3 regions of the Anaerosporobacter sp. genome follow, and region 3 is predicted to be linked to each of the others. Evidence: predicted binding sites of a transcription regulator. Region 3 holds the regulator's gene; each other region holds the start of a gene.
What was found. Region 3 encodes Rex, which represses fermentation and respiration genes when NADH is low (regulators of the CRP and FNR family bind a similar motif). Its sites were predicted from a motif close to ATTGTTAANTANTTAACAAT; they were not measured.

Region 1 (7,847 bases), on a different contig from region 3:
TGATAATTTGTCTCTTCCGATTTTATTGTTTAAGTAGTCACACTCTTTTTGAGTACGGCCATCATTCCATAAGATTGCTGGACGAATAACTTGATCATCTTTATCAAGAATAACGAGTCCATGCATTTGACCGCTGAAACTTAACCCACTAATTAATGTAGTGTCGCATTCAGCAGTTAATTCTTTCAAACCTGCAATTGTTGCATTGTACCAATCTTCTGGGTTTTGTTCTGACCATCCTGTTTGTGGGAAGAAAATTGGATATTCTTTTGAAACAATCTTTTTAATATCCCCTGCCTCGTCCATAAGTAGAAGTTTGACTGCTGATGTACCTAAATCAATACCGATATATAACATGTAAATACCTCATCCTTTCTATACGGTGGTGCTATGTACTATTTGTTTAATGATTAAACTATATACTTAACATACTATAAAACTGACAGTTTGTCAATGAATATAGGAGATAGGTTTATGCATATTGCTTAAAAAATGGAGTGTTAAATAATCAATATTGTAGTTTGGTTTTGGCTACCAGTGTATTAACGTATAAAACAAAAAGATTACCATAGAAGTGAGAGGTAAACTACAATAGCATAGTTTTGGGGAAACACTTCATATGATAATCTTTTTCAATATATAAGCTAAGGGGGGAGGAGTTATATATTATTATTTGTTTTGTTTCTTACTTTCCGAAATATCTGTTTAATAAACCTTCGAAAGCTTTGCCATGTCTAGCTTCATCTCTTGCCATTTCATGAACTGTATCATGGATTGCATCAAGATTAGCTTCTTTAGCACGTTTAGCAAGATCGAATTTACCAGCTGTAGCACCATTTTCAGCAGCGACTCTTAATTCAAGATTCTTCTTAGTGCTGTCAGTTACAACCTCACCTAATAATTCAGCAAATCTAGAAGCGTGATCTGCTTCTTCATAAGCAGCTTTCTCGTAGTATAAACCAATTTCTGGATATCCTTCTCTATGAGCAACACGTGCCATAGCAAGATACATACCAACTTCAGTGCATTCGCCAGTGAAGTTATCTCTTAAGTCTTTAAGGATGTCTTCGCTAACACCTTGAGCAACACCTAAAACATGTTCAGCAGCCCAAGTCATTTCACTTGATTGTTCTGTAAATTTATCAGCACCTACGCCACAGATTGGACATTTTTCTGGAGCTGATTCTCCTTCATGTACATAACCACAGATTTGACAAACAAATTTCTTCATTATTATCTCCTTTTCTTGCTTCAAAGTTTTTAAAATATAATTTTTTGATAAAAATAGTAATCATTACTGATATTGAATATGATACTCTAATTGAGAAACTTTGTCAAGTATATTTTCGATTATTTTTAAAATTATTTAAAATATTCAAAAGAGTAGGATAAATGAAGTTGTATAATATATAAAACACATAAAATGGCCTCAAAAGCGAATCTATGTAAGAGATGTCTCACATATGCGCCTTTGAGGCCATTTTATATATTAATTGTAAAAAAAATTATTCTGATTTCATGCAATTTTCGCAAGTTCCGTAAAAATAAACAGAATGACTATTGATTTTACCTGGAAATGACGCGTTAGCAATGGTATTGATGTGTTCAATAGAATCTATATTAAGATCTATAATATCACCACATTCATCACAAATAAAATGGTAATGATGTTGTTTATTACCATCAAAACGATCACTTCCATCACCACAAGAAACCTTTATAATTTCACCATGCTCAGCTAAGAGATTAAGATTACGATAAACAGTACCTAAACTAATATTGGGATATGTCTTTTTAATATTCATATAAACCATATCAGCAGTTGGATGGCAGGTAGTGTTTGCAAGATACTCCTTAATAGCTTCTCGCTGTCTGCTATATTTTAAGTTAGCCATAAGTAACCTCCCCTCAAGATAATAGTAATTGTTATCATTATAATTTGATTCAAATCAAATGTCAAGCAAAATTATTAATTAATACTAAATAAATACAATAGATTTCAAATCAAGTATTATAGTAGTTGAAATACAATGCCTTGATAGGAGGTGATTCGACATTATATACAAAAAAAGTATTATAAATAAAGTAGATACAAAAGACTTCACTAATATGTTTACAATGATTGGAATAATTGATATAATATATATATTAAACTTACTTGATAAAAGTTTAACAAATAGTACAAAATAGACAAAGGAGAGACTTGGAAAAGAAAAACATTCTCAGTTGATGGACTAGTTGTTGTGACTCTTTAGTTCCAAACACTATATAGTGAGACTAATTATACTATTATTAGGAGGTGTAAGCGACATGGCAATGGATAGTTTGTCAAAGGAGAAATACGAAGAATTAGGTGCATACATAGATTCTCTTCCTTCTAAAAAAGGAGAACTAATTCGCGTACTTCATCGCGCACAGGGGATTTTCGGGTATCTTCCTAAAGAGGTCCAATTCTTTGTAGCGAGAAAGATGGATGTACCTACGTCTAAAGTTTATGGAGTGGTAACATTTTATTCGTATTTTTCAATGATTCCAAAAGGTGAACATAATATATCTGTTTGTCTAGGTACTGCTTGTTATGTTAGAGGAGCGGAACCAGTTTTAGAAGAATTCCAAAAACAGTTGGGTATATCCTGTAATGAAACGACTGCAGATGGCAAATTTTCATTAAATGCGCTTCGTTGCGTTGGAGCTTGTGGTTTAGCACCAGTTGTCATGGTTGGTGACAAGGTTTACGGTAGAGTAACGAAGGATATGGTAAAAGACATATTGGCTGAATATTGATTTATTATGATAGTTCAATATTCGGTGTTTTTTGTGCGTAAAAGTACAGAAAAGGCATGACAATCAAGGAAGTCATATGGCGATTTGTGCTTCACTAAAGTCGCTAGACTTTGAAAGGAGTAAGTATTTATATGGCAAAAATTAATACTTTAGAAGAACTTTGTGAAGTTAAGGCCAAAGCATTAGAAGCGCAGAAAAATCAGAAAATTACTATTTTAGTTTGTGGGGGAACGGGATGTAAATCTTCAAATTCCAGTTTAATTGTTGAAAATTTGGAAGAAGAACTAGCTGCTGAAAATCTTACGGAACGAGTTACTGTTTTGATGACGGGGTGTTTTGGTTTCTGTGAAAAGGGACCAATTGTGAAGATACTTCCAGATAATACATTTTATACGGAAGTGACACCTGAAGATGCTAAGGAAATTGTTAGAAGCCATATTGTGAATGGCGAGAAGGTAGAGAGACTTTTATATAAAGATCAAATTACCGGAGAATCAATTCCTGATTCAAAACATATGAATTTTTATAAGAAACAGATGCGTATTGCATTAAGAAATTGCGGATATATTGATCCAGGTGAAATATCGCAATACATAAGAGAAGACGGGTATCAAGCCCTTGCAAAATGCCTAACGACTATGGAACCAAAAGAAGTCATTCAAATCGTGAAGGACTCAGGGCTTCGTGGTAGAGGAGGAGCGGGTTTCCCTACGGGACTTAAATGGGAGATTGCTAGTCGTTATGATGCAGATGTAAAATATGTTGTTTGTAATGCTGATGAGGGCGACCCAGGTGCCTTCATGGATCGTTCTATCCTTGAAGGTGATCCACATAGTGTTGTTGAAGCAATGGCTATTTGTGGATACGCAATCAATGCAAGTAAGGGGCGTGTGTATATCCGTGCGGAATATCCACTTGCAATAACAAGGCTTGAAAACGCAATAGAATCAGCAAGAGCCCATGGATTGTTAGGAGACAATATTCTTGGAACGAATTTTAGTTTTGATATTGAAATTACTTTTGGAGCAGGAGCATTCGTATGTGGTGAAGAAACTGCATTATTGCACTCTATGGAAGGAAGTCGTGGAGAGCCTACAACAAAACCTCCATTCCCGGCTGAGAGTGGTTTCTTTGAGAAACCTACCAATGTAAACAATGTTGAAACCTATGCCAACATTGCTCAGATTATATTAAATGGTGCAGAGTGGTATCGTTCCATTGGTACAGAAAAATCAGCAGGTACCAAGGTATTTGCTTTAGCAGGTAAGATTAATAATGTAGGATTAATTGAAGTTCCTATGGGTATTACACTTCGTGAAGTTATATTTGATATAGGTGGAGGTATTAAAGACGGAAAGAAGTTCAAAGCAGTTCAAACAGGAGGACCTTCTGGAGGGTGTTTAACAGAGAAGGACTTAGATACTCCAATTGATTTTGATAACTTAGTAGCAAAAGGTTCAATGATGGGATCTGGTGGTATGATTGTTATGGATGAAGATAGCTGTATGCCAGCAGTTGCTAAGTTTTATCTAGAATTTACACAAGAAGAATCTTGTGGAAAGTGTACACCATGTCGCGTGGGTACAACAAGGTTATTAGAATTGCTTACTATGATCTGTGAAGGTAAGGGTGAGATGAAACATCTTGAAGAACTCAAAGACCTTAGTCAGGTTATTAAGGATACTGCACTGTGTGGTTTAGGGCAGACAGCACCAAATCCAGTATTATCAACACTTGATGCATTCTATGATGAGTATGTAGCGCATGTAGTTGATAAGAAATGTCCAGCAGGAGTATGTCGTAAACTATTGTCCTATAAGATTGATGAGGATAAGTGTAAAGGCTGTACTTTATGTGCAAGAACTTGTCCTAATAATGCAATTGAAGGGAAAGTTAAGGAGCCACATGTTATTCACCTTGAATTATGTATCAAGTGTGGAGCTTGTATGGAAAAATGTAAATTCGGTGCGATATCAAAAGGCTGATTAAGGAAAGGAGTGATTTGAGTTGGCAGACAATAATACAATCAATGTAGTAATAGATGGAAAGCAAGTAAGCACTGCCGTAGGTAGTACAATACTAGATGCAGCAAAGAGCATTGGTATTGATATACCAACAATGTGTTATATGAAATTACATAACACAGAGTATAAATGTCAACCAGCTTCCTGTCGTGTTTGTGTTGTTGAAGTGGAGGGAAGAAGAAATCTATGTCCTGCATGTGCAACACCAGTAATGGAAGGAATGGTTATTAATACTAGCAGTATGCGTGTTTTACATGCACGTAAGATGGTTATTGAGTTAATGATATCCGATCATCCGAATGATTGCTTAACGTGCTCCAAATCTGGTAAGTGTGAACTTCAGGATTTAGCCAGAAAAGCAGGTGTGGTAGACATTCCTCTTTCAGGAAAAGCACAATCTGAATATGAAGTGCAGATAAGTAAAGCAATCGTACGTGATATGTCCAAATGTATTATGTGCAGACGTTGTGAGAAGATGTGCTCCGATATTCAATCTGTTCATGCGTTATCAGGTGTAGATCGTGGATTTGAAGCTGTTGTTGGAACTGCATTTGGTGAGTCCTTAGATAATACGGTTTGTGTTGGTTGTGGGCAATGTGTAGCTGTCTGTCCAGTTGGTGCACTTATGGAAAAAGACGATACGGATAAGGTGATCAAAGCACTTGCTGATCCTGCTATGACAGTAGTAGTTCAGACAGCACCAGCTACGAGGGTAGCAATTGGTGAAGAGTTTGGAATGGAACCCGGAACGGATGCAACTGGAAAAATGGTTACTGCACTGAAAAACCTTGGTGCAGATTATGTATTTGATACAGATTTTGCAGCAGATTTAACGATTATGGAAGAGGGAGCAGAATTAATCGATAGACTCACTAAATTCTTAAATGGTGAGAAAGCAGCATTACCATTATTAACTTCATGTTGTCCTGGTTGGGTGAATTTTTATGAATCAAATTATCCAGATATGCTAGATTTGCCATCTTCAGCAAAATCTCCTCAAGGCATGTTTGGTGCGGTCGCTAAGAATTATTTTGCTGAGGAATTACAAATTGATCGTAAAAAGATGTTCGTTGTGTCTGTAATGCCTTGTACTGCCAAAAAAATCGAGGCAGACAGGGAGGAATTGAAAGAAGATGGTAATCCAGATGTTGATGTAGTTCTTACAACAAGAGAATTAGCACGTCTGATTAAGATGGCGAATATAGATTTCTCTAATCTTCCTGATAGTGATTACGATAGTCCGTTAGGAGAGTCAACGGGAGCAGCAGTAATCTTTGGCGTAACAGGTGGTGTATTAGAAGCAGCTCTAAGAACAGTATACGAGGAGTTAGAGAAGAAGACTTTGTCAAACGTTGAGTTCGAAACAGTTAGAGGATTCGATGGCTTGAAAGTTGCAACAGTTACTATTGCAGGTCAGGATATTAATGTTGCAGTTGCACATGGTCTGTCTAATGCTAGAAAAGTTATGGAAGAGATTAAGAGTGGTAATCCTAGAAATCTTCATGCGGTTGAAGTAATGGCCTGTCCAGGTGGCTGTATTGGTGGTGGTGGTCAACCATATCATCATGGTGATGGCGAGATATTAAAGGCACGTACCAATGCAACTTACCATATTGATGAAGCTAAGACGATTAGAAAATCACATGAAAATCCTGCAATTAAAGCTCTTTATGTTAAGTACTATAAAGAGCCAGGTAGTGAAATCGCACATCATCAATTACATACACACTATACTTATCGTGAGAAATATTAATACTATGTAACGATTCGGTTACAAGTTAACAGGTTGATGGTGCCAAAGAGGCACCATTAACCTGACCTAGGAGGTAGGAATATGATTGTTACCGTTTGTATAGGAAGTTCCTGTCATCTGAAAGGTTCACGGGAAATTATAGAAAAGTTACAACAATTACTACACGAAAAAGGTTTGGAAAACGAGCTTGAACTACGTGGTTCATTCTGTATGGGTGAATGTGTAAACGGTGTATGTGTGAAGATTGATGAAGAGTTGTTTTCTCTTAGTCCGTCAACGGTGGAACAATTCTTCTTGGAACAAATTCTGAATAGGCTGGCATAAGAAAGGGTGGCGCTATGAATGTAATTGGTTTTAAAGAAGCAAAATGTAAAAACTGCTATAAATGTGTTAGGACTTGTGAAGTGAAAGCAATACAAGTTAAGAACGAACAGGCACAGATTATGAATGATATGTGTATTCTGTGTGGTCATTGTCTAGAAGCATGTCCACAAAATGCCAAGACATTCATTAGTGATTTAGAGAAAGTGAAAGATTACATTGCTGACGGTTATAAGACGGTTATATCCATAGCTCCTTCTTATGTAGGTATTATGAAATATCATAGTACTGGACAGATAGTTACAGCGCTTAAGAAGCTGGGTTTTTATCAAGTACGTGAGACAGCTGAAGGAGCGGTCTATGTTACTAATGAATACGAGAGATTGATAAGGGAAGGTAAGATGCGTAATATCATTACAACAAGTTGCCCAAGTGCTAACGATTTAATTGAAATCTATTATCCAAGTTTGGTAGGAGAGATGGCACCAGTTGTATCGCCAATGATTGCACATGGTAAGATGATTCGAGAGGTTTTAGGAGAGGAGGTTAAGGTGGTATTTCTTGGTCCATGTATGGCAAAGAAGCGAGAAGCCGAAGGGGATGAAAGGACAAGAGGATACATAGATGCAGTTATTAATTTTGAAGAAATTGAAGAGTGGTTAGCAAATGAAGGGATTCACATAAAGGATTTGGAGCCAAGGGAGTTTGATAATAGCAATCCAGCTGTGAATCGCCTTTACCCTATTAGTAGCGGAATAATTAGTTCGGTTATAGCAATGGAAGAGGGAGTAGATGTTAAACAATATCGTAAATTCTATGTACACGGTATTAAGAATTGTATGGAGTTGTTTGCGAGTATGGAGCGTGGAGAAGTAGAAGGCTGTTTTATTGAAGCTAATATATGCAATGGTGGTTGCATTAAGGGGACAGCGGTAAATAGAGATGATATATCTCGATTTAAAGTA
Region 2 (7,847 bases), on a different contig from region 3:
GGTGTGTAGCGTGTTTCGTGTCATAGTACATCAGCTAAGAAGCTATGAACACGTATTAAAGTTTTGCTTCAATACCTAAACAACACAAGTACTTAAAGATTCCTGCCGTTGTTCATTATGACATCTCGGTACCAATAACCGGAATCTTTAATGATTCTTTTTTGCGTTTCATAATCAACATATACCAGTCCGAATCTCTCTGTATATCCGCAATTCCATTCGAAATTATCCATTAATGACCATTCAAAATATCCCCTAATATCAACGCCATCTTCTTTTGCCCGTCTTAATTCTAATAAATATCGGTTCAAGAAATCAATACGATTAGGATCGTGAACTTTTCCATCTAGTGAAATCGTATCATGGCAAGACATGCCATTCTCAGTTATGAATATTGGCAATTGATATCGTTCATACAAAAACTTCGTTCCCCAATATAGACATTCAGGTGTAACCGGCCAGTTAGTTGAAGTTTTGGTATAACCCGTTTTACGATCCACATATTCAGGAAGACCATCTGCTCCCATCTTGACTTGATACCCATTGTAGATATTCTGTCCATAAAAGTCCAGAGGCTGTGCTATTAGCTTCATATCTTCTTTTGTTATATTAGGTAAAAACTTACTATATTTACGAAGTCCTTCTTCTGGATACTCACCTAATATAACAGGATCACTCCACCAACTAACACTCCAAGTCCAGCGATCCTCTATATCTGGACAACGAAAGAAACATTGTCTTGCTGACTCTATATCTTCAGGTTTTTCACTTGCTGGATAACTAACACCAGCTGTAGGTGCATAACCTACTTGTATCGGTTGTTTTGCATACTCCCTTAGCATTTTAGTTGCCTGTCCATGTGCAAGTAAAGCGTTATGAGCCATCTCAAATAAATCTCTGTTTGGCATCTTAAGCCCTGGTGCATGCTCACCACTAAGAAATCCTAAGCCAATAAAACATTGTGGTTCATTCAAAGTAAAATATTTCGTAACACGATCTGAGAAATATGTTGCAACTACTTTCGCATATTCTCCAAACCACCCAACGATTTCTCGATTTAGCCAACCACCTTTACGATATAATACGTAAGGCAATTCCCAGTGATACAAAGTTATGTACGGTTCAATTCCATTTTCTAATAGGCAGTCTATTAAGTCACTATAGAACCTAATACCTTTCTCATTAATCTTTCCCACTCCGTCTGGCAGAATTCTTGACCAATTAATAGAAAAACGATAGGCACGAACTCCTAATTGTTTCATAATTGCAACATCTTCCCTAAAGCGATTATAATGATCACAAGCAATATCCCCTGTGTGTCCTTCCATTATTTTACCAGGTTCTCTCACATAGATATCCCAGATATCTTCGCCTTTTCCATCCTCTTTATTCGTACCTTCTACTTGATAGGAAGAAGTAGCAACTCCCCATACAAAATTATCTCCAAACGACATATACGTTCCTCCTAGTTACAATATGTACTATCTCACCAAAGCCAATCACTTAACATAATAGTATAAATATGTTTTGAAAAGTAATTATAATATTGTGTTTCTTCTATGTCAACTTGTTTTAAGTTATATTCTCCCTAATAAATCATACTTTAATAGAATTACAATCAGTGTATCAACAAGAAAATCACCAAAAAGGCAGAGATAAAATCTCTGCCTTTTAATATTAACTGAAAGATGTTTTCTGGTTACTTAATATATCTTATTTACCGTAGTAAACTTTTAAATACATTTCTTTCATTTCTGACATTAATGGATATCTTGGGTTAGCACCTGTACATTGATCATCAAATGCTTGCTCAACCATCTTATCTAATGTTTCTAAGAAGTATTTTTCATCTACGCCATATTCAGCGATTGTTTTCTTAATACCAACTTTTGCTTTTAATTCTTCAATAGCTTTTAATAAGTTATCAAATTTCTCTTGATCGTTCTTACCTTGAATTCCAAGGAAGTTAGCACATTCTACATATCTTTCCATACAATGTGGATATTGATATTGAGAGAATGTTCCCATCTTAGTTGGTACATGTACTGCATTGAATTTCATAACTTCTGTAATTAATAATGCATTTGCAACACCATGTGGTAAGTGGTGGAAAGCACCTAATTTATGAGCCATTGAGTGACATACTCCAAGGAATGCATTTGCAAATGCCATACCAGCCATAGTAGAAGCATCAGCCATTTTTTCTCTTGCAACTACGTCAGCTGCGCCATTTTCATATGCACTTGGTAAATAAGCGAAGATATTCTTCATAGATTTAAGTGCAAGACCATCTGTATAATCAGTAGCCATAATTGATGCATACGCTTCTAATGCATGAGTAAGAGCATCGATACCTGAAGCACTTGTTAAACCTTTTGGTTGATCCATCATCATGTCAGCATCAACAATTGACATATTTGGTAATAATTCATAGTCAGCTAATGGGTATTTAACACCAGTTTGCTCATCTGTGATAACTGCGAATGGTGTAACTTCTGAACCTGTACCTGAAGAAGTAGGAACAGCGATGAAGTAAGCTTTTTCACCCATCTTAGGGAATTGGTAAACACGTTTTCTGATATCCATGAAACGCATAGCCATATCCATGAAATCAGCTTCTGGATGTTCGTACATAACCCACATAATCTTACCAGCATCCATTGCAGAACCACCACCGATAGCGATGATACAATCTGGCTCGAATGCTCTCATAGCTTTAGCACCTTCTTTAGCACAAGCTAATGTTGGGTCTGGAGCTACTTCAAAGAATGTAGTATGTTGGATACCCATTTCATCTAATTTATCTGTAACACATTTAGTGTAACCATTTTTGTATAAGAATGAGTCAGTAACGATAAATACTTTTTTCTTGCCCATTACGTTCTTAAGTTCATCAAGAGCTACAGGAAGACAACCTTTCTTAAAGTAAACTTTTTCAGGTGCTCTAAACCAAAGCATATTCTCTCTCCTCTCAGCTACTGTCTTGATGTTAATTAAGTGTTTAACTCCTACGTTTTCAGAAACAGAGTTTCCACCCCATGATCCACAACCAAGAGTTAATGATGGAGCTAATTTGAAGTTGTATAAATCACCGATACCACCTTGTGAAGAAGGAGTATTAACAAGGATTCTACAAGTCTTCATTGCTGCTGCAAATTGATCAATCTTTTCTTTACCAGTTCCAACGTTGATGTAAAGTGAAGATGTATGACCATAACCACCATCAGCTACAAGTACTTCTGCCTTAGCAACTGCTTCATCGAATGATTTAGCTTTGTACATAGCTAATACTGGAGATAATTTTTCATGAGCCATTTCTTCTTCGATAGATACAGATTCAACTTCTGAAATAAGAATCTTAGTTGCTTCTGGTACATCGAATCCAGCTAATTTAGCGATAGTAACTGGTTTTTGACCAACGATTTTAGCGTTAAGAGCGCCGTTGATAAGGATTGTTTTTCTAAGTTTTTCAGTTTCTTCTGGAGTAGTGAAGTAACATCCTCTTTCAGCGAATTCTTTCTTAACTTCTGCGTAGATTTTATCATTAACGATAACTGATTGTTCTGAAGCACAGATCATACCATTATCGAAAGTTTTTGAATGAATTAATGAGTTAACAGCTAATTTAACATCGCAAGATTCGTCCATGATAACTGGAGTATTACCTGCACCAACACCAAGTGCTGGTTTACCTGATGAGTAAGCAGCCTTAACCATACCAGGACCACCTGTAGCTAAGATGATATCTGCACTCTTCATAACTTCGTTAGTTAACTCTAATGAAGGAACATCAATCCAACCAATGATTCCAGCTGGTGCACCTGCTGCTACTGCTGCATCAAGTACAACTTTAGCTGCTGCGATAGTAGAATTCTTAGCACGTGGATGTGGGCTGATGATAATTGCATTTCTTGTTTTTAAAGCGATTAATGTTTTAAAAATTGCTGTTGAAGTTGGATTAGTAGTTGGAATAACTGCTGCGATTAAACCAATTGGTTCAGCAATTTTCTTGATTCCAAAACTAGTATCTTCTTCAATGATACCACAAGTTTTAGTATCTTTATATGCATTGTAAATATATTCAGCTGCGTAGTGGTTTTTGATAACTTTATCTTCTACAATACCCATGCCAGTTTCTTCAACTGCCATTTTTGCAAGAGGTATTCTTTGTTTGTTAGCAGCTGTAGCAGCAGCTAAGAAAATCTTATCTACCTGTTCTTGAGTGTAAGTTGCGAAAATTTTCTGAGCTTCTCTGATTTCATTCATTTTTGCAACTAATGCATCAACGCTGTCAACTAAGCCAGTTGTTTGTACTGTAGCTTGTTCTTCTTTTTTTGCCATTACGATTATCCTCCTAATTTTGAAATCATACTATTACCAGTAGGGATTTCCCTCCGATAGAGTTTCATGGATATAATTCTTAACTACTCAAAATAAAAAATATGTATTTTTATTCTTTTCATTGTTAACTAAATAAATACGTTAAAATATTAACAAGGTTATTTCTGTTGCTGTTTGTTTATCTTTTAACAAGGTTTATTTTATAATGTTGTTAATTATTTGTCAATGTACAGTTTAGTCAAAAATTCGATAATTTTTTTAATTTTTTAGTCATTTTAACAAATTCCTAATATTTGTACTCATACATATCCGTCTAATATAAATTATGCATAATAAAATCAATATATTTTGGTTGTATTGCACAAATTAAAGAGTAAAAATGTAACAAATCACATTCTTACTCTTCTTTTCTATGTTCTATACTCCCATATAAACACCTTCAAACACAGTTTCCGCTGGTCCACGCATAGAAACCATATTCGTTAATTCATTCCACTCTACGTTTAGAATACCACCATCTAAAACTACATCTACCCTCCTATTTGTATAACCGTTCAGAACACTTGCTACTACGCTTGCGCAAGCTCCAGTTCCACAAGCTAGTGTAATCCCAGTTCCTCTCTCCCAAACTCTCATCCGTATTAAATCACTTGTTATAACCTCAACAAATTCAACATTGGTTTTCCTTGGAAACAGATGATACGTCTCAATTTTAGGACCAATCTCTTCTAATTTCACATCATTAACATCTTCAGCAAATAGTATTGTATGAGGATTTCCCATGGAAACACAGGTTATCGTATACTTTACACCGTCTATTTCAATTTCTTCATTTCTTGTTATCTCTTTATCAGATATAACCGGTATCTTATCTGATTGAAGTTCTGGCTTCCCCATCTCCACTGTCACCGATTTAACAATTTCCCCATTTACTTCTAAGAATAATCGTTTAATCCCTGATAATGTTTCAATTAATAAATCTGTTTTTTTAGTTAATTTATTATCATAAACGTACTTTGCAACACACCGGATACCATTCCCACACATCTCTGCTCTTGAGCCATCCGCATTGTACATATCCATCTTGAAGTCAGCAACATCCGATTGTTTAATTAATATCAAACCATCTGCTCCTATTCCTATGTGTTTTTTACTCATCTGTACCGCTAACTGTACCGGATTGTCAACAGTTTCTGTTATGGCATTAATGTATATATAATCATTTCCTAAGCCATGCATCTTAGTAAACTTCATGTATCTACAACCTTTAAATTCTATTATTCTATGTTTATGCTGATATGTACAGGAAGATACTGATATAGCTTTACCTCAATATTTCCTTATAAACCCGCAACACATTATTATGACATATTGCATCTATCTCTGTCGATGTAAATCCAGCTTTTTCAAGGCTATCTACTAACATCTGCATGTAAGAAGCATCTTTGATTTCTAGATCACCATCTATACCATCAAAATCCGTACCTAAACCAATACACTGGATTCCACCAATCTTCTTTAGATGTTTTATATGAGAAATCATCTTATCAATACTAGCATAAGCCTTCCTCTCTTCAGCAATAGGAACTTCATCAAGGAACGACGGACAGAAGTTAATACCTGTTACCCCACCCCTTTCAGACAATCTACGAATCATATCGTCTGTTAAGTTTCTACAACAATTACAACAGTTCAAGGCATTGGAATGGCTTGCTACAAATGGCTTCTTGGTATATCTTAACACATCATAAAATCCGGCATCCGATAAATGCGATACATCGATAATGATGCCTAGTCTCTCCATCTCTTCTACAAAGGAAATACCGAATTCTGTCAAACCGTCAATGGTATTACGTGATTTCATATCCGGTGTCTTACCTTCTTCATAATGAAAATTAGGATATCCAATTCCATTCTCATAATTCCATGTAAGAGTAATCATTCTTACTCCTAGACGGTAAAATGTTCGCAAGAACTCCAATTTCCCCTCTGCTTCTGCTCCTTCTTCTAGGGTTAATAATGCAGATAGCTTACCTTCCTTTTCATTTTTAATAATATCATCGTATGTTCGAACCACACTAACTAAATCCTTATTTGCTTCCATTTCTTGATAGAAGTAATCAATATACTTGATACTATCTTCAAACATATTCTCATGTTTCTTAAGCGATTGGAAGATTGCGAAGTTTTGAAGCATATAATTTCCTTTTTTTAATTTATCTAAATCAATATGTAAAGAATTTTTTCTTAATGTATCCGTACTGGCTTTCTTTACTCTACGATCATATAATTCTGTTATGGTATCACAGTGCATATCTATTAGCTTAGCCATTTCATGAATACCCCTTTCATACTAATTACCTTTAATCATTACTTGCTAATCCGCTCTTTGTATAACGGTTGTTTCCATTCCACAAAATCCATTCTTCATAACCAGCATCATATACACCTTGTATCTGTTCCTTAATTTCATCAGCTCCATATTTTTGATGTTGTTTTACCCATGTTGCTGTAAAGTCTTGCAACCATGGTCGAACGATAGCTTGATGCTCTCCTTTTTCTTTTGCCTCAAGTACCTCCTTGGACTCTTCTAATGCGCTCTTAATCAGAAGATATGGTTCTAGATCTGGATAGTCAATTCCATAGGCTCCATTGGCATAATGGGAAGGATATATCATAGGACAGATATAGTCGAGATATTTAGCCATCTTTGCATAACTCTGACCAACAATTTTTGAATCAACCTCACTACTAATAATCGTTCCATATACATCTGCTGATACATATACTCCAAGCGGATTTAATTCTTCATACGCATATTTTGTAAATTCTGTAATTACTTTTATCTTAGACTTATTTTTTGCTTCTTTGCCAAAGTCAACTTGCTTCATTCCGCTATCTGTAGAGAAACGAATATAATCAAATTGAACTTCATCAAATCCTAATTCTGCTGCTTCCTTCGCAACACTAACTAGGTATTTCCACACTTCTTTCTTATAAGGATTGACCCATGCCAGACCTGATTTATCACGAAATATGGTTCCATCAGCATTTTTAAGACTTAATTCTGGCTTATTCTCAGCTAAAATCGGATCTTTAAATGCAACTACCCTTGCTATTAAGTAGATATCTTTTTCTTTCAATTTTGCTACCAATTCTTTGATATCGGATATATAATTAACAGTCGCTCCAATCTCTTTGGCTACTTCATTATCCATCTTATATGTAATTTCTCCAGAGTCATTCTTAATATCAATAACCATGGTATTTAATTCTGTTGATTCTACCAAATCAATTAAGTCGTTCATGTTATTAGTCGAACCTGCCATCTGTCCAGTTACATAGATTCCCTTAACCTTACATGGAGGTGTATTCTTGGTTATCTCCACTTCTTCTTTGGTTTTGCTGTCAGCTTCTTCCTTAGTATTTGTATTGCCACTTTGATCGATGTCAACATTCTGGCTATCTTGTACATCTTGATCATTATCTGAAATGTTCTGTTGCCC
Region 3 (7,847 bases):
AATAAACTTATAAATACAACTCTAAAACTTGAGGCAGACAGTTATAATAGTCTGCTGTTCCAACTTTCTTTCCTTCTTTATAGTATACTCTCGGTACACGCTTTCCTATGTCACAAACAAGTTCATAATTAAATGATCCCGCCAAATCTGCAACTTCTTCAATCGATATCGATTCGTCACCATCTTGGCCAATCAATGTTACCTTATCCCCTTCTTTCACATCTGGAATATCCGTAATATCCACCATAAATTGATCCATACATACTCTACCAACAATAGGAGCTGATTTTCCATGAATTAAAACTCTTCCTTTAGAGGAAAGACTTCTTGGATAACCATCTCCATAACCAACTGGTATTGTAGCAATTACACTATTCCGATTTGTAATATAGGTATTATTATAACTAATTCCCGTGCCAGCTTCAACACCTTTTATATAAACTACATTACAAATTAATGTTAAAGCAGGTTGTAACAGTAATTTTTTCTTGTTTACTTCACTTGAAGGATACATACCATACGTAGATATACCACTTCTTACCATATCCAGGTTTGCTTCTGGTAAATCTATTATGGACGCACTATTGGATACATGTTTTACTGGTATACTTATACCTTCTTTTTCTAATTTATCTACAAATGTTAAGTAACGACTTAACTGTTTTCTAGCAGATGTCTTATCTGCTTCATCTGCACATGCAAAATGGGTAAATAACCCATCAATAATGATGTTTGGCAGTTTACTAATTTCTTTAATAATTTGAATACTTTCTTCCGTATCTTTGAATCCAATACGAGTCATTCCAGTATCAACCTTAATATGAATCTTTGCTTGTTTTCCAAGTGAAACTGCAATATCAGAAAGGCATTTTGCCATATCATATTGGAAAACCGTTTGAATAATATCATATTTTACTAAATCTTCATATTGCTCATGCGGTGTGAAGCCTAATATTAGTATTGGCTTTTCAAATCCTGCCAAACGAAGTTCTATCCCTTCTTCAATAATAGCAACTCCATAAGCATCAACTTTATCCTTCAAAGCAGTTGCTAACGCAACAGCTCCATGTCCATAACCATCCGCTTTAATAACTGCCATGATTTTTGTATTAGCGTTGATATTCCTTCTTACTTCATCAATATTGTTACAGATTGCATCGAGGTTAATACTAGCCTCTACTCTGTAGTATTCTTTCATGAAATCTGCCTCCTTACAATGTCCATATAGGTAACTATTTCTTCCCTACATTCAGTCACTCATGAAGTACTAGTGGAAGTGCTTCAATTATATCACTAGCAATTAAAGAGTAAACACTCTTAATTTCAGCTGCTTTATCACCCGCAAGACCATGTACATATACGCTTAGAGCGGTTGCTTCAAATCGTTCCATACCTTGTGCTAACATTGCTGCTATAATTCCTGTCAAAACATCTCCTGCTCCTGCAGTAGCCATTCCATTGTTTCCAGATAGATTAACATAGCAATGAACGCCATCCGTTACAACTGTTCTAGCATCTTTTAATGCTAACACATATTGTTTCCCTTTTACTGCATTCATCGCAACGGTCAATAGATTCTCCTGAACATTTAAAACTTCACAATCTAACATCCTAGACATTTCCTTAAGATGTGGAGTCACGACTACATTCTCTGGTAAATCAATATCACAATAACATTCTTTCTCGTTATCTTTTGCAATATACTGTGTCTTACCAGCTAACATCGATATAGCATCCGCATCGATAACAATTGGTACCGTTGCATGATTTAATACGATGTCTAATAGATGATCTGCCGCTGCAGAAATTCCAATTCCTGGTCCTATCACAATTGAAGTAGCCCATTGTAATTCTCGTATAATACGGTCCACTTCTAATTTGTTTTTCAAATTAATAGGATCGTATGTTGATAAAATAGCCTCTGGTAATAGGCTTTGGATAATACTACGATTATCTTCCACGGTTAGAACTTTCACAAGTCCTGCCCCTGCACGACATGCTGCCTTAGCAGATAAATAGCAAGCCCCGGACATATTACGAGAGCCTGCTATGATTAGTACCTTACCAAAGGTACCCTTATTCGAATAGTTCTTTCGTAATGGTAAGTGAGATAAATCTTCCTTCCCATAATAAAAAACAGATGGCTTCACATATTCGATTGCCTTTACAGGAAAACCAATATTTGCTACTATTGTTTCACCAGCGTACTCACAGCCAGGATATAAAACTAAACCAATCTTGTTTACACCAAATGTTATTGTATAATCTGCTTTAACTGCAATATTCATAACTTTTCCGTTATCTGCATGAATTCCTGAAGGAATATCAACGGAGAAGACTGTATTATCACATACATTAATTGCTTCTATTGCTTGTTCAAATGCTCCTACAACTGGTTTTGACAAACCAATGCCAAAGATTGCATCTATAATAATAGTATATTCTGATACCTTCACATTGTTATAGACCTTCACGTCCATATTGCGCGCAATAAATAACTGCTGCTTTGTCTGCTCAGAAGCTCTCTTTTCATCCCCAATAATAAGTACATCGGCGTTGTATCCAAGCTCCTTCAACATACGTATTGCAGCGATGCCATCTCCACCATTGTTACCAGTACCACATACTGCTAGAATTCTATCATTTCTAGTTATCTTTGTTTGCATTACTTCAACGATTGCCATTGCCGCCTTTTCCATTAAAACAAGGCTTGGTACACCAATCATATTGCTGGTATACTCATCTATTGCCTTCATCTTTGCAGCATCAACTAAATATCTCATGTTTCTTTCCCTTCTGCTACTACAAAAGCATTTGAATATATGTTCGTATTTGTTATAGATACATGGATTTTTGTAATCCCACGTTCATTTGCAAACTTTAGAGCATTACCATATAATGTAACATAAGGACTCCCGAGTTTGTCTCGAAGCACCTCTATATCTGTCAGTGAGAATCCACATAACCCTGTACCAAATACTTTAGAAACAGCCTCTTTTACAGCAAAATTATCCGAGGCCTTTCTAATATCCTCTCGTATCAGATCAATCTCACGTTTTGTAAAACATCTTTCAAGAAAATGTTCGTTCTTACAAGCTTTCTCTACACGTTCGACTTCAATTAAATCTACACCAATACCAATAATCAACGTTATTCCATCCTTACTCTTTATCATCTAATATATCTAGAACTGCGCTTCCTAGTATATCATGCATATACGAATAAAGTGAACTATTTTCTATTTCTTTATCCTGTTTTTCTAGAATTCTTACTTTTAGTGTCTCCCGTGTTTTACGAATCCATTGATCCGCTTTTTCAATTTCTATTTGATTATGTTTCAATTTTGTATAGCAGACTTTCATGCTTTCGACCATGAGCTCCTCATTTGCTTTTTTAATCTGGTAAGGCATGTCTAGAAGAGTATCATCTGCTTCCTGCATTTTTATGTTAATTTCTTCAATAAACTGATGACTTTTCTCAAGTTTTTTAGCTTTCAACCTTCCAGCTGGAGAATTATCAGTTTCCATATTGGCTACGATTTCACTCATTAATTTCTTCTTGAGTTTTTTCATATCCTTTATATCATTAATCATTTTACCTTGCTGCTTAAGCAAATTATTCAAATTAGTCTCTAGTTGCTTAATAGTTGCAGTCTTCTCATGTTCTGGAATAAGTTGGTACCAGCGATCATCTAGTGTTAGTATTGGAATTTTTTTCCCTTGTAATGCTTCTATAATCTCAATACTCTTGTCCATTTTTCTCGCCATAAAATCTCCCTTTTACACAAATCACTGCGTATTTGTCCGTTACTGTTTTTCTTCATTTTCTTGTTCTTCACGTGCTTTTAAGTTATACGATAGACGCATTAAACTTTCAGCAAGATGAACATTCTCAACCATGATATTCTTTGGTAAATTCAAATCAGTTGGTGCGAAATTCCATATCGCTTTCACTCCCCAGCTTACTAGATCCGATGCAACTTGTGGTGCTTTTGCTTTTGGCATGGTCAATGCCGCAATATGGATACTATTATTCTTCACAAAATCTTCCAGTGTGTCCATCATTCGAATCTCAATCCCTCGTATGGAGATTCCCTCAAGTCTTGGATTCACGTCAAAAATACCTTTGATTACAAAACCTCTTCTTTCAAAGTCCGTATAATTTGCTAATGCCTGTCCTAGATTTCCTGCACCGATAATAATTAAATTGTATTTCCTATCAAGTCCAAGAATCTTTCCTATTTCCGTATAAAGATACTCCACATTATATCCATAGCCTTGTTGTCCGAAACCCCCGAAGTTATTAAGATCCTGTCTAATTTGTGAAGCTGTTACTTGCATCTTCTCGCTAAGCTCTTTTGATGAAATACGAACAACATCATTTTCTAACAACTCACCCAAGTAACGATAGTATCTTGGAAGTCTTTTAATAACTGCTAACGATATCTCTTTTTCGTACACAACGCACCCTCCTTATATCATAACCCTTATTTTCATTATAACTACTCGTTAATTATTTGTCAATTTGAGATGAAATATGCAGTCCTTACCATTTCATGCCTTTTTATTCTCTCTATTATTTTCTCAGCTGATTTTTCTTTTGATTCGATTGCACCAATGAACATACCTATAGATGAATCTTCTTCTTTATTCGTTACTGTCTCAAGCTTTATAATTGACATCTTATTTTCTTTCAACAGTCCAATCATCTCCCCAATAGCTTCTACCCGAGTAACTTCTATATAAATATCAACAGTTAATGATTTTGATGTTATATTTGATTCTACTCCTTGTAGTATCTCCATACTAGCTAGTATGAAACCACAACCTAGAATAGCTCCTTCATAAAAACCAATTCCAATAGCAAGCCCCATACAGGCGCATGCCCATAACCCTGCTGCCGTTGTTAAACCTTTGACATGTTGTTTCGGTGTAACAAGAATTGTCCCTGCTCCAAGGAAACCAATTCCACTAATTACTTGTGCTCCCATTCTTGTAGGGTCCGTGCCCATCTTCAGCACAGATATAATAAATTGGCTGGTAATCATAACCAAAGTCGATCCAATACACACGAGTATATGTGTCCGAAATCCTGCTGGCCTTCCTTTTCTCTCGCGGTCAAAACCGATAATGCCTCCACACAAAAGTGCTAGTAGCATACGTACTATTATTGACAAATAATTAATTTCTCTTAAATTACCGACTATATCAATTCCCATAATACCTCCAAATACATAATGGTATATAGTACCTCTTCTATTTTATTATATAATTTTTCCTTATAAATTGCATCATTTTTCTAAAGAAAATGCGCAAATATCTAGCATTCACACAATAAGTATGATAAAATAACTGTTGATTTTCATGAGCCACTTACCTAGGTCTGCTAAGCAATTTGGACCCAAATTTCTGTATGGACCTACGAAAAAACGCGAAGAAAGGATGACCACAATCATGATTTTATCATGTAACAATATAAATAAATCCTTTGTTGGAAAACAAGTTCTTACTAATGTTTCATTCCACGTGAATGAAGGTGAAAAAACTGCAATTATCGGTGTAAACGGAGCAGGTAAATCTACACTACTTAAAATTATCATTGGTGAAATGAGTGCAGATTCTGGTGATGTTACGTTTGCTAAGGGTGCTACTATGGGTTATCTAGCACAACATCAAGCACTTACTTCGCATCACTCCATCTATGAAGAACTTCTGGAAGTAAAAAAGGATGTTATCGAATTATACGATCGTATGCGTTGTCTAGAACATGATATGAAGGAAGCTTCTGGCGATGAATTAGAATCTATGCTTTCTACTTATGCTAGATTAAATCACGAATTTGAATTGCAAAATGGCTATGCCTACCAAAGTGAAATTACTGGAATTCTAAAAGGTCTCGGATTTACAGAAGAGGAATTTCAAAAATCCATTGATAAGTTATCGGGAGGTCAAAAGACACGTGTTGCCCTTGGTAAATTACTTCTTACTGCACCTGATATCATCTTCTTAGACGAGCCTACCAACCATCTTGATCTAGAATCCATTGCATGGTTAGAAAATTATCTTCTGAACTACCGTGGTGCTGTAGTAATTGTTGCCCATGATCGTTATTTTCTCGATAAAATCGTTACAAAAGTCGTTGAAATTGAATATACCAAATCTCAGATGTACCTTGGCAATTACTCAGAATTTGCAGAGAAGAAAGCTCTCGTTAGAGATGCACAATTAAAGAGTTATCTGAATCAGCAAAAAGAAATCAAACATCAAGAAGAAGTTATTGCAAAGCTTCGTTCTTTCAATCGAGAAAAGTCAATCAAACGTGCGGAGAGCCGTGAGAAGATGCTTGATAAAATTGATCGTATCGAAAAACCAATAATGGAACAACATCGTATCTCTATTAAATTAGAGCCACATAATATAAGTGGGAATGATGTTCTTACTGTAAAATGTCTATCTAAAGCCTTCGGACCAAAGAAGCTCTTCTCCGATTTAGATTTTGAGATTAAACGAGAAGAGAAAGTAGCCATAATCGGTAACAATGGTACTGGTAAAACTACTATATTAAAGATACTAAATGGTTTATTAGATGCAGACTCTGGCGAGATGCGCCTAGGAGCGAAAGTTAAGATTGGTTATTACGATCAGGAACATCAAGTACTATCCCCAGAAAAAACTATCTTTGATGAATTACAAGACACTTATCCAAATCTGACCAACACTGAAGTTCGTAATATTCTTGCTGCGTTCTTATTTACCAATGATGATGTCTTCAAACGTATCAAGGAATTAAGTGGTGGTGAACGTGGACGTGTTTCCCTTGCCAAATTAATGCTATCAGAAGCGAATTTCTTGATCCTTGATGAACCTACGAACCATCTTGACATCGCTTCTAAAGAAATCCTTGAAGATGCCATTAACAGTTATTCTGGAACAGTTTTATATGTGTCACATGACCGTTACTTCATTAACAAAACAGCAACTCGTATTCTAGACTTAACGAATAACCAGTTACTTAACTATATAGGTAACTACGATTATTATGTAGAGAAAAAACCAGAAGTGGAACGTATGTATCTTGGCGCTAATTCCATAAATACATCTAATACAACAACTTCTACTTCATCAGGTACATCTTCCGTTCAAACAGAATCGGCTACGGACACGTCAGAAACCAAGCTAGATTGGAAGCAACAAAAAGAACAACAAGCAAAAGAAAGAAAACGTCAGAATGAGCTTAAGAAAGTTGAAGATGAAATCAGTGCTTGCGAAACAAGAAACGATGAGATTGACCAACTTCTAACTCTTGAAGAAGTTTATACAGATGTACCAAGATTAATGGAACTAAATAATGAAAAGAAATCAATTGAAGAACGATTAGAAGAACTCCTAGAACAATGGGAAGAACTTTCGATGTAGATAAAAAGGTGCTGTCGCAAAACTTCTACTAAGAATCAGAATAAACAGTTGCATTAAAGATTATCCTAAAGTTTTTAAACTAAAAGCTTTATGCTAGTTTCTTCTAGCAACTGTTTACTCAGATTCTATGTAAGTAAATTCATGTGACAGCTACAAAATCTTTTTGAACAAAGTACAAAGCCGTTGTATATGTAAGTATGCTATAAAGAATTACTCCTTCAGATACATCTGCAATTTATCAACAATTGCCTGTGCTGCTTCATGTGCATCAATCTTTCCATCTGCATAATCTTGTGAATTTGCGATAAATACATCTAACATATATTGATTTTGGTTACCTTCGTTGTATACGTTCTCACACATTAATTCAAGTAAATCGATTGTTCTATCATCGGGCCAACCATAAGGAACCTTAACTGTTTTTCCATTTTC

Region 1: the regulator Rex is predicted to act here: its motif matches at 2,158-2,177, upstream of ACW2QF_RS01080 (NADH-quinone oxidoreductase subunit NuoE family protein).
Region 2: the regulator Rex is predicted to act here: its motif matches at 4,549-4,568, upstream of adhE (bifunctional acetaldehyde-CoA/alcohol dehydrogenase).

Annotation. Positions count from the first base shown of each region.
Region 1 covers NZ_CBDLAM010000005.1:4,226-12,072, reverse strand. Annotated here, with positions in the region: gene xylB (xylulokinase) at 1-357, opposite strand, end outside; gene ACW2QF_RS01090 (NADH peroxidase) at 686-1,231, opposite strand; gene ACW2QF_RS01085 (Fur family transcriptional regulator) at 1,506-1,895, opposite strand; gene ACW2QF_RS01080 (NADH-quinone oxidoreductase subunit NuoE family protein) at 2,311-2,784, shown strand; gene ACW2QF_RS01075 (NADH-ubiquinone oxidoreductase-F iron-sulfur binding region domain-containing protein) at 2,916-4,769, shown strand; gene ACW2QF_RS01070 (NADH-dependent [FeFe] hydrogenase, group A6) at 4,792-6,561, shown strand; gene ACW2QF_RS01065 ((2Fe-2S) ferredoxin domain-containing protein) at 6,643-6,885, shown strand; gene ACW2QF_RS01060 ([Fe-Fe] hydrogenase large subunit C-terminal domain-containing protein) at 6,900-7,847, shown strand, end outside.
Region 2 covers NZ_CBDLAM010000026.1:17,775-25,621, forward strand. Annotated here, with positions in the region: gene ACW2QF_RS04695 (GH1 family beta-glucosidase) at 93-1,454, opposite strand; gene adhE (bifunctional acetaldehyde-CoA/alcohol dehydrogenase) at 1,714-4,341, opposite strand; gene dapF (diaminopimelate epimerase) at 4,759-5,595, opposite strand; gene ACW2QF_RS04710 (dipeptidase) at 5,666-6,673, opposite strand; gene ACW2QF_RS04715 (putative glycoside hydrolase) at 6,705-7,847, opposite strand, start outside.
Region 3 covers NZ_CBDLAM010000010.1:22,385-30,231, reverse strand. Annotated here, with positions in the region: gene alr (alanine racemase) at 8-1,198, opposite strand; gene ACW2QF_RS02070 (NAD(P)H-hydrate dehydratase) at 1,254-2,783, opposite strand; gene acpS (holo-ACP synthase) at 2,780-3,175, opposite strand; gene ACW2QF_RS02060 (hypothetical protein) at 3,162-3,767, opposite strand; gene ACW2QF_RS02055 (redox-sensing transcriptional repressor Rex) at 3,807-4,460, opposite strand; gene ACW2QF_RS02050 (MgtC/SapB family protein) at 4,520-5,218, opposite strand; gene abc-f (ribosomal protection-like ABC-F family protein) at 5,454-7,415, shown strand; gene ACW2QF_RS02040 (extracellular solute-binding protein) at 7,626-7,847, opposite strand, start outside.